3 regions of the Acidipropionibacterium jensenii genome follow, and region 2 is predicted to be linked to each of the others. Evidence: riboswitches for the same ligand, from Rfam matches in the RefSeq annotation. Region 2 holds a riboswitch; each other region holds the start of a gene.
The links. Region 2 has a riboswitch for cobalamin ahead of FEZ32_RS14010 (ABC transporter substrate-binding protein). Riboswitches for the same ligand answer to the same signal wherever they lie in the genome.

Region 1 (3,271 bases), 350 kb from region 2:
GAACCGCTTCTGCGCATCGGCAGGAACCTTCGCGTCGCCGAGATTGACGGAATCAAAACGGGGCAGGGTGCTCACTTGGCAACTCCCAACGTGTCCAGAGTGTCGGAGAGGACCGAGACGACGTCCATCCCCATGGCGACCCGACCGTCGAAGACCTGCTCGGCCTCCGCGGCGTCATCGCCGAATTCCTTGAAGGCGCCAGACAGGTAGACCTTCTTGGCGCCCGCCTCCTTGAGTGCCTTGACGGCTGCCAGGCCCTGGGCGGCGTACACCTTCTTGTTCGAGCACAGGTCGGCAACGGTGGACCCGGAGGCCTTGAACGCTGCGACGACCTCCTCGAGGGAACCGCCCTCGACCTCGGGGGTCTCGATGCCGGCGATGTGCCACATCGGGGCCGAGAAGCCCTCGCGGGCGCCGAAGTCGCGCCGGGTGCCCAGGCAGGCCAGGAACACCTTCGGGCGCTCGGCGGCCTTGCCGGCCCGGTCGACCAGGGCCTCGAAGACCTCGGAGTCGCGGTGCCAGGCCAGTCCCTTGCGCTCAGGGGCGTCCGGGAAGGGCTTGGCCTCCACCGAACGGGCCCCGATCATCGGGAACTCCGAGACGGCGGTGATGGGCTGCTTGCGGGTGGCCAGGCGCTTGGCCCGCTCGGCGTTCAGGCCGTCGAGCTCCTCGACGACCTTTCCGCTGGCGAGGTAGGCGGCGAAACCACCGGCCGCCTCCACCTCCTGGAACTTGCTCCAGGCCGCCTCGGCGAGGGTCTTGGTGAGCGACTCGACGTAGAAGGAGCCACCTGCCGGGTCGTTGACCCGCCCGATGTTGCACTCCTCGGACAGCACGATGCCGGTGTTGCGGGCGATCCGTCGGGTGAACTGGTTCTTCGGCAGGCCGATGGCTCCGTCGAAGGGGAGCGTGGTGATCGCCTCGGCGCCGCCGACAGCTGCACCGAAGGTGGAGATCGTGCCGCGCAGGATGTTGACGAAGGGATCGTCGCGGGTGAGCTCACGCCAGCTGCTGACGGCCTGCTGACGGGCGCCGCGGTGATCCTCGGGAACCTCGAAGACCTCACCGATCCGGTTCCACAGCACACGCAGGGCACGCAGCCGGGCGATGGTGAGGAACTGGTCGTGGGTGGCGGTGACGCGGAAGTTGATCGCGTCGAAGGCGTCGGTGGCGGAGACTCCCTGCTCGACGAGGGCGCGCACGTACTCGACGGCGGTGGCGATCACCCAGGCGAGCTCGGCGACGTCGCCAGCACCGGCGTTGTGATAGATGGTCCCGTCGGCCACCAGGGCCCGCGAGTTCTTGTAGGGCTTGGTCTTCTCGACCCAGCCGGCGAGCCCCGACAGGTCGGCCTTCCCGCCGTTGAGGGCGGCGAAACCGATCGGGTCGATCCCCAAGTTGAAGGACAGCTCCTCGGGCGCCAGGTCCGAGGAGGCGTAGATATCGAGGAGGGCATTGGCCGCAGCGGCCTGGTCGTCGCGGCTGGAGACCTCGACCTTGGCCAGGTTCAGCAGCACGTCCTTGAGATCTCCGGCGATGTCCTCGGGCTTGATGGCGTCGGCTCCGACGCGCAGCCAGATGGAGGTGACGCCGCGCTCGAGGTCGGCGATGATCGCCTTGCGGGTGAAATCGGTGTCGGGATCCTCGTGGAGGGAGCGAACATCCCACGCGTCGATGTCACCGGTCTTGATGGTGGTGCCGCGCCTGAACGGGGCGACGCCGGGAGCACCGAGACTCTCGGGGGCGTCATCCCTGGTGTACATCGGCTCGAACTGCACACCGTCGACGGTGGTGGGCTCCATGCGCTTCAACGACTGCGCAAAGGTGAGCTGCTTGCCCTCGGGGCGACCACGGTTGAAAACCTTGGCCACCTCTTTCTCCCACTGCTCCTGGGAGGGGGCCGGGAAATCGCCGGCCAGGGTGAGCGCCTCGGGAACGTCGGACACTGCCGACTCGCCGGGGTTGTCGGGATCAGTCATACTCTGCAGACTCCTGCTCCGCTGTGGATGGACATGTGCCGAAGACCTCCCCTCGAGGCCCGCGGTACCGCATCGCACGCGGCGGTGCGAAGACGTGCTGGCAGGTATTCGGACTTGTGGGCACCCCGCCCATCGGCACCAGGCCGACGGCAGGTCCTACGTCACCGCTTCCCGGACCGGAGCCCAGTGCTTGATCACCGTCACGCCCGCGATCTGAACCGCGGACCCGGCGGCGATGGTGATGTCGTTCCCACTCACCGCTGCGGGGCAGCGCCGGAATTCCACCGGCTTCCCTCTTGTGGCCGAAACTGCGTTGACAGCTCCGGCACCAGCAGCTCCATCGTATCCGGAAGGCCTGCGCCGCCACCGCCGGGGTGCCCCTGTGGGGCGGCCCCTCGGGACCCGTGCGCGCGGGCCGGCGGACCGGTCCGCGGCCCGACCGGCGCAGGTGTGAGCGGGCTCACACCGTGACGCCCACCGTCTCGTCGATCCACCGGCAGATCTCATCGTGGACCTGGCCGCGGTTGATGTCGTTGAGGATCTCGTGGCGACCCTGCGGATAGAGCACCACATCGACCCGGCGGACCCCACTGGCGCGCAGTCGGCGGGCCACCTGATGCACCCCGCGACCGGCCGAGCCGACCGGGTCGGCGGCCCCGCTGAACAGGCCGACAGGCAGCTGGGGAGGGGTCGCCCGCAGCACGTCGACGCTGTTGGCCGACCTCATCAGGATGAGCAGCTCGCGGTAGAACCCGGCGCTGCAGATGTAGTTGCACAACGGATCGGCCAGGTACCTGTCGACCATCGCGTGGTCGCGGGAGAGCCAGTCGAATCTCGTCCGGGCGGGCCTGAAGCCGGCATTGAAGGTGCCGAAGGTGAGGCGGTTCATCAGGCGGCTGGGACGGTCCTCCCCGCCCAGGGCGACCTCGACCTCGGCGATCCCGATGCCCACCGACTCGACCGGGCCGAGGGAACCGCCGGTGCCCACCAGCACCAGGGCGGCGATCTCGCGGCCCCGCCGGGCGGCCATCATGCGAGCCAGGAAGGACCCCATCGAGTGGCCGACAAGCACCCAGGGCAGCGGGTGCGGCCCGGTGCGGAAGTGGTCGATGACCGTCGACATGTCGTCGAGGAGCTGGTGGAAGCCACGATCGGGCAGCTGGCCGAGCTCGCCGGCCACCAGGGCTCTGGGGCCCTCGCCGCGGTTCTCGCCGGCCACCACCAGCCAGCCGTCGGCGGCCAGCCGTCGGGCGAACTCGTCGTAACGGGCCGCGTACTCGCACATCCCCACG
Region 2 (3,271 bases):
TCATCACCGAGGTGCCCAGGTCTCCGTGCAGCAGCCCGGTGAGGTAGTGCCAGTACCGCACCGGCAGCGGATCGGTGAGACCCATCTGCTCCCGGTAGGCCTGGATCTCGGACTGGCTCAGAGCCACCGTGTCGACGCGCAGCATGGACAGCGCGGCGTCTCCGGGGGCCAGGGCGACGATGAGGAAGCTGGGCAGGGTGATCACCCAGACCATCAGCACCACCTCCCCGGCCTTCCGGAGGATTGCGGGCAGCTGGTCAGGCACGGGCCAGGTCCTTGGTGATCATCGGGTACTCGAACTCATTGGGCGGGGTGATCCAGCCGGTCACCGAGGAGTCGTAGGCCGCTGTCTCGTTCGGGGAGACCAGGTATGTGTTGTAGTACTTGTCGCGCACGGTGGCGGCGATCCTGCGGGCGATCCCGGCCCGCGGCTTCTCCCCGACCGTCGTGTTGTAGGAGGCGATGAGGGAGGTGACCGCGGGGTCGTCGAGGGAGCCGTGGTTCTGCGCTCCTCCGGGGGCCAGCGAGCCGTTGACGAAGTAGGACCCGTCTCCTCGCGTGATGGTGTTCACCGAGTAGGTGGCGACGTCCCATCTGCTCCTGTTCTGGGTGAGGTACTCGTCGATGTTGTCGGCGGTGACGATCTTGAAGGAGATGCCGACTCGGGAGGCGGCGTTCTCCAGGACCTGCGCCATCTGAGGCAGCTCCGGTCGGGCGACATAGGTGACGATGGTCATCGAGATCGGCTTGCCGGAGTCGGTGACCTTGCCCCCGGAGACGCTCAGGCCGGCGGCGGAGAAGTGGGCGAGGGCCGCGGCGGTGCCCTTCTGGCGGGTCGGGCCGGGTGCCGGTGAGATCTCGCGCTTGCCGGGGAAGGGGTTGTCGGTGGCGACCCCCTGGCCGCTCATCACCGTTCTGGTGATCGAGTCGCGGTCCATCAGGGCATCGATGCCGCGTCGGAACTCCAGGTTCTTCCACAGCCGGGCGTTGGGGCCGGCGTAGTTGTGGATGAGGTGGTAGACGCGGGTGCCGGGCACCGACTCGACGGTGAACTTGGAGTCCTTCTTCAGGGCGTCGAGGCTCTCGGTGGAGGGCCGGTAGATGAGATCGGCCTCCCCCCGGACTGCAGCGCGAGCAGGCGGGCGTTGGCGTCGTCATTGGCGGTCATCGTGACGTGGGCCAGCTTGGGTCGCCCGCCCCAGTACTGGTCGAAGCGGCTGAGCTTGGTCTCCCCTCTGATGTCGAAGGAGTCGATCTTGAAGGGCCCGGTGCCGACCGGGACTTTCACCCCCGCGGCGGTGTCGATGATGGCGGTGTTGAAGTGCACGAAGTCCGAGGGCAGTCCGGGATGGCGCTCGGTGGTGCGGATCCTCAGGGTCTGGCCCTGGGTGCTCATCGAGGCGATCGGCAGCAGCTTGGCGACGCCGGGGTTGACCTTGCGCGCGCGCTCGATGTTCTTCCTGACCTCCTCGGCGGTCAGGGTCTTGCCGTTGTGGAACTTCACCCCGTCACGGATCGTGAAGGTCCAGTTCTGGCCGTCCTTGCTGTCCCACTTGGTTGCCAGCGAGGGTTTCAGGGTGCTCGTCCTGGGGTCGAGAGCGACGAGGGTCTCGACCGCGCCGGAGTTGAGGGTGAAAGCCGCCTGGACGAGATGGGGGTCGGTGGTGTTGGCGGCGATGACGGTGACGAAGTTGAGGGAGTCCTTGGTCGCTGACTCCCCATCTCCCGGTACGGAGCAGCCGGTCATGGCGAGTGCCACGGCGACCACGGCTGCTGCGATTCTGGGGAGTTTCATGGGGCTGGTGCCTCCTCTGGACGTCGCAGACCTGTCCGTCTGCTGGGTCGGATCCTCCGCGGCGGTGCCGGGCGGGGATCGGTGCCTTCCCGGTGCTGGAGCACCAGTGGCGTGATGAGGACGGCCTCCCTGTCACAGTGGCGGGACCGCTCCGGTTTCTCACCGGATTCTCTGTTGGGCTCGGGGGACCGGATGATCCCCATGAGCACCTGCGCGTCATTGAGTTGTGGGCCATGAGCCTACTGGTGGCTCCCGACGGCGCGGCACCGGGGTCCGGCCGATCGACGTCGGGCCGATCTGTGTGAGGACAGGCAGGGTGGGCACAGGCAGGGCGAATGGTCGACGTCGGGCCGGGCTGTTCGTGCGCCGTAGACTTCAGGCCATGGCGACTCGGACACGTTACCGATGGCTGAAGCGCGGGGTTCTCGGTGGTGTCGGGCTGGCAGCGCTGGTGCTGGCGGGCCCCTGGGCGCTGGCCGAGGGGCTCTCGGTGGGCCGGATCCACGAGACGGGCGACGTCCCGAAGGAGGACATCGCCATCGTCTTCGGGGCCGCGGTCCACTCCGACGGCACCCCCTCGGGATACCTGCAGGGACGCCTCGACCGGGCGGCCGATCTCTACGAGGCCGGTCGGGTCCGGGCCATCCTGGTCTCCGGCGACAACGGCACCGAGCACTACAACGAGCCCGACAACATGAAGGCCTATCTGGTCGGCACCCGGGGGATTCCCGCCGTCAAGGTGGTGACCGACTACGCCGGGTTCGACACCTATGACACCTGCGTGCGGGCCCGCAAGATCTTCGGGGTGCGCTCCGCGGTGCTGAGCACCCAGGACTACCACCTCACCCGGGCGGTGGCGACCTGCCGGATGACCGGGCTGGACGTCCAGGGGGTCGCCGACCATCCGCCGCGCAATCGGGTCTGGTGGTACGGCTGGAGCCGCGAGTTCGGCGCCCGTCTCAAGATGGTCTGGGACGTCGTCTCCCAGCGCACCCCCACCCTCGGCGACCGGGAGGACGGCGTCTCCAAGGCACTCGCCGTGCGCTGACCGCTGGCGTCGATCGCTGCGGGGTGATTGGCGCATGTCGATAGAAGTCGTGTCGATGGACGCCGTGTCGATCGAGGCGGGGCGTGGCACCACCGGGGAAATTCACACGTTGCGATGTGATTTTCACATGATCAATTGATGCACAAGAGTGCACGAGGCGCTGTCGGCGAGGCCCCGCCCGGCTCCTCGGCGTAGCGTTCACGGCGTCGTGCAGGTCATCGGGGACTTGACTGTGACAGCTCCCGAGACCGCACGGTTCGGGTCGCAGGCCCGATGATGTGCCCTGAGAGGGAGGCGCTCGACCACGCCGTCCCGCGGCCCGGCCGCGGACGACCGCAGATGTCCAGTGCACACCCGTCGAACACTCGCACTCTCACCCACACCAGATACACCTCTGCACGTCAACGAGGAGTGTCGCCGCGAAGGCG
Region 3 (3,271 bases), 610 kb from region 2:
GCCCCGGCGACGGCGGCGTTGAGACGCCCCAGCTCGTCGCGGAAGAGCCGTCCGGACGCGGTCTCCGGGACGAGTCCCATCCCCACCTCGTTGGACACCATGACCACCTCGCGCCGGGTGTGATGGACGGCGTCGACCAGATCGTCGACGCGCCCGGCCAGCCTCTGCCGCCAGCCCTCCTCGCCGGTCCAGGCGCCGGCCTCGTCGAGCACCCGGGTGATCCACACCCCCAGGCAGTCGACGAGCACCGGGGCGTCCTCGTGACGCCTCAGCACCGAGCCGACATCGAGGGTCTCCACCGTCGTCCAGGAGTCGGGACGCCGTTCCCGGTGGAGCCGGATCCGCTCCTCCCACTCGGGGTCATCGGGGTTGCGGGCCGAGGTGGCGACATAGGTCACCTCGGGAAAGCGGGCCATCCGGGACTCAGCCCAGGAGGACTTGCCGGACCGTGCCCCACCGAGCACCAGGGCGCGCACCGGAGGGGCGCCGACCGGGCTGGGGACGTGCAGCTGGCTCATGCCGGGTCGCCCTCCTCGGCGGCCGCCGCATCCGGCGCATCCGGGATGCCGGTCTCGCCGGTCACCTTGATGTCTGTGACGGCGGCGTCCTCGAAGGTGGCCATCTCGTTGAGGATGTGCGCGGAGGCCTGGACGATCGGCAGGGCCAGCACGGCCCCGGACCCCTCCCCCAGACGCATCCCCAGATCCAGCAGGGCCGGAAGCCCCAGGACGCCGAGGGCCGCGGTGATGCCGGGCTCGGCACCAGCGTGACCGGGCACCAGGAAGTCCACCGAGGCCGGCGCGATGGCGGCGGCCAGCAGGGCCGAGGAGCAGGCGATGACGCCGTCCAGGACCACCGGGACGCGATGGGCGGCGGCCCCCAGGATGAGTCCGGCCATCGCACCGTGCTCGAATCCGCCGACCTTGGCCAGCGCCTCGACGGGATGGTCGGCATCGGGCCGGTTGAGGGTCAGGGCGCGCTCGATGACGGCGACCTTGTGGCGGTGGCGGTCGTCGGCGGCGCCGGCTCCGCGGCCGGTGACGTCGGCGGCGGACAGGTTGGTGAAGACGCTGATGAGGGCCGATGCCGGTGTCGTGTTGGCGATCCCCATCTCTCCGGTGACCAGGATGTCGGCCCCGGCGGCGACCGCCTCGTCGGCGGTCGCGATGCCGATCTCCAGGGCCTGGACGGCCTCGTCCACACTCATCGCCGGACCCCGGGAGATGTCGTCGGTGCTGTGCCGGATGCACTTCTCGCGCACCCCGCAGCCGGCGGGCAGATCCACCGCGACGCCGACATTGGTCACCCAGACCTCGGCTCCCATCTGGCGGGCCAGAACGGTCACCCCGGCCCCGCCGGCGGCCATGTTCACCGCCATCTGGGCGGTGATCTCCTGCGGGTCGGGGGAGACTCCCTCGGCCCAGACGCCGTGGTCCCCGGCGAACAGGCCGACCACCGGGTGGCTGGGCACCGGGGTGGGCACCCGACCGCTCATCCCGGCCAGCCGGATCGACAGGTCCTCGAGGCGGCCCAGTGATCCCTCGGGCTTGGTGAGGATCTGCTGACGGTCGCGGGCGGCGGCCAAGGCATCGGGATCGGCCGGGCGGATGGCGGCCACCGTGCGGGCGAGCAGTGCCTGGGCGGGCAGGGAGTCGGGGAGCCGAGTGTCGGCCATGCTGTACGTCTCCTGTATCTGGACGCATGGCCGGGTCCGGGGATCCTGTGTCCTCGCAGTGCTCCCGAACCCACCTCGGCCTGCGCCCGAGGGTTCTGGCGGACCGCTGATGCGACCCGCGATCCACCGGTGATGACCTGGCTCGCGCCGCCACGCACTCGACGGCCGGAGGGGTTCGCCTGGGCTCGCCTCATCGGTCGGGTGCACGCGCTGACGCTCACAGTGGCGGGACCGCCCCGGAGTCGCACCGGAGTTCCACCTGGGACCGGAATCCATCCTCCCACACCGGTGAGGCTGCTTTGATGGACGCCATGGACGTTCTCATCCTCGGCGGCACCCGCCGCGCCCGCGTGCTGGCACGGCAGTTGGTCGACGAGGGGGTCGACGTCGTCACCTCCCTGGCGGGGGTGACCACGTCCCGGCGTCCGCTCCCCGGAGAGGTCCGGGTCGGCGGGTTCGGCGGGGCAGACGGCCTGGCGGCCTTCCTCGGCGACCACGCTGTCAAGGCGCTGGTCAACGCCACCCATCCCTTCGCCGCGACGATGTCGCAGCACGCGGCCGAGGCGGCCCGGCGTCTCGGCCTGCCGCTGGCACGTCTCCAGGCACCCAGCTGGCGGGCCCTGCCCTGGTCGACCGAGTGGATCTGGGCCGCCGGCCATGACGCGGCGGCCCGGGAGGCGGCGTCACTGCCGGGGGACATTCTGCTGACCGTCGGACGCCAGCCCGTCCCCCACTACCTGGCGCCCCTGGCCGACCGCAGGGTCACCGCACGCTGCATCGACGCCCCCGAGGGGCCGCTGCCGGCCGGCTGGACCGTCAGACAGGAGAAGGGGCCGTTCACCGTCGACTCCGAGCGAGCCCTGCTGGCGGGGTTCGACGTGATGGTGTCCAAGGACGCCGGCGGGTCCCGGCCCGACGCCAAACTGACCGCCGCCCGACAGTCCGGCACCGCAGTGGTGATGATCTCCCGGCCGCCGTCACCGAGCTACGGGCAGCAGGTCACCACCCCGGAGCTGGCCGCCGAGTGGGTTCGCAGCACGCTCGGCTGACGGTCCGTGGAGGTCGCCGTCCGACCCCCAGAACCCCTAGGCCCCCACGATCCTGGACCTCTCGATAACCCTCAGTGATCCGAGTGGTGCCGGGCGGCGGCGTCGGCGTGATCCAGATCCAGTCCGGCGACATCACCGACCACCACGATCGCCGGCGGCCGGACCTCGGCGGCGGCCATCACATCGGCCACCTCCGCCAGGGTCGTGCTGATCACCGACTGGTCGGGCAGTGAGGCCTCGCGCACCACCGCGACCGGGGTGTCGCCCGCCAGTCCGCCGCCCATCAGGTCCTCGGCGATCCGCTTGATGTGAGCCACCCCCATGAGAATCACCAGGGTGGTACCGCACCTGGCGAGCTGACCCCAGTCCAGTACCGAGCGGGAGTCGCCGGGGGCGACGTGGCCGGAGACCACCGTGAACCCCTGGACCATGTGGCGATGGGTGAGCGGAACCCCGGCCAGCTCCGGCCCGGCGACCGATGAGGTGACTCCGGGGATCACCCGGACCGGCACCCCGGCGGCGGCGCAGGCCTGCCACTCCTCCCCTC

Region 1: linked by a shared signal. The riboswitch ahead of mutA (methylmalonyl-CoA mutase small subunit) and the one ahead of FEZ32_RS14010 (ABC transporter substrate-binding protein) in region 2 are both predicted to bind cobalamin.
Region 3: linked by a shared signal. The riboswitch ahead of cobT (nicotinate-nucleotide--dimethylbenzimidazole phosphoribosyltransferase) and the one ahead of FEZ32_RS14010 (ABC transporter substrate-binding protein) in region 2 are both predicted to bind cobalamin.

Annotation. Positions count from the first base shown of each region.
Region 1 covers NZ_CP040635.1:217,737-221,007, forward strand. The annotation lists gene scpA (methylmalonyl-CoA mutase) at 1-75, opposite strand, end outside; gene mutA (methylmalonyl-CoA mutase small subunit) at 72-1,979, opposite strand; cobalamin riboswitch at 2,062-2,327, opposite strand; gene FEZ32_RS01010 (alpha/beta fold hydrolase) at 2,440-3,271, opposite strand, start outside.
Region 2 covers NZ_CP040635.1:563,922-567,192, reverse strand. The annotation lists gene FEZ32_RS02580 (ABC transporter permease) at 1-265, opposite strand, end outside; gene FEZ32_RS14015 (ABC transporter substrate-binding protein) at 258-1,103, opposite strand; gene FEZ32_RS14010 (ABC transporter substrate-binding protein) at 1,067-1,795, opposite strand; cobalamin riboswitch at 1,834-1,965, opposite strand; gene FEZ32_RS02565 (SanA/YdcF family protein) at 2,178-2,843, shown strand.
Region 3 covers NZ_CP040635.1:1,170,277-1,173,547, reverse strand. The annotation lists partial or broken gene cobT (nicotinate-nucleotide--dimethylbenzimidazole phosphoribosyltransferase) at 1-1,675, opposite strand, end outside; cobalamin riboswitch at 1,787-1,980, opposite strand; gene FEZ32_RS05095 (cobalt-precorrin-6A reductase) at 1,987-2,724, shown strand; gene cobA (uroporphyrinogen-III C-methyltransferase) at 2,796-3,271, opposite strand, start outside.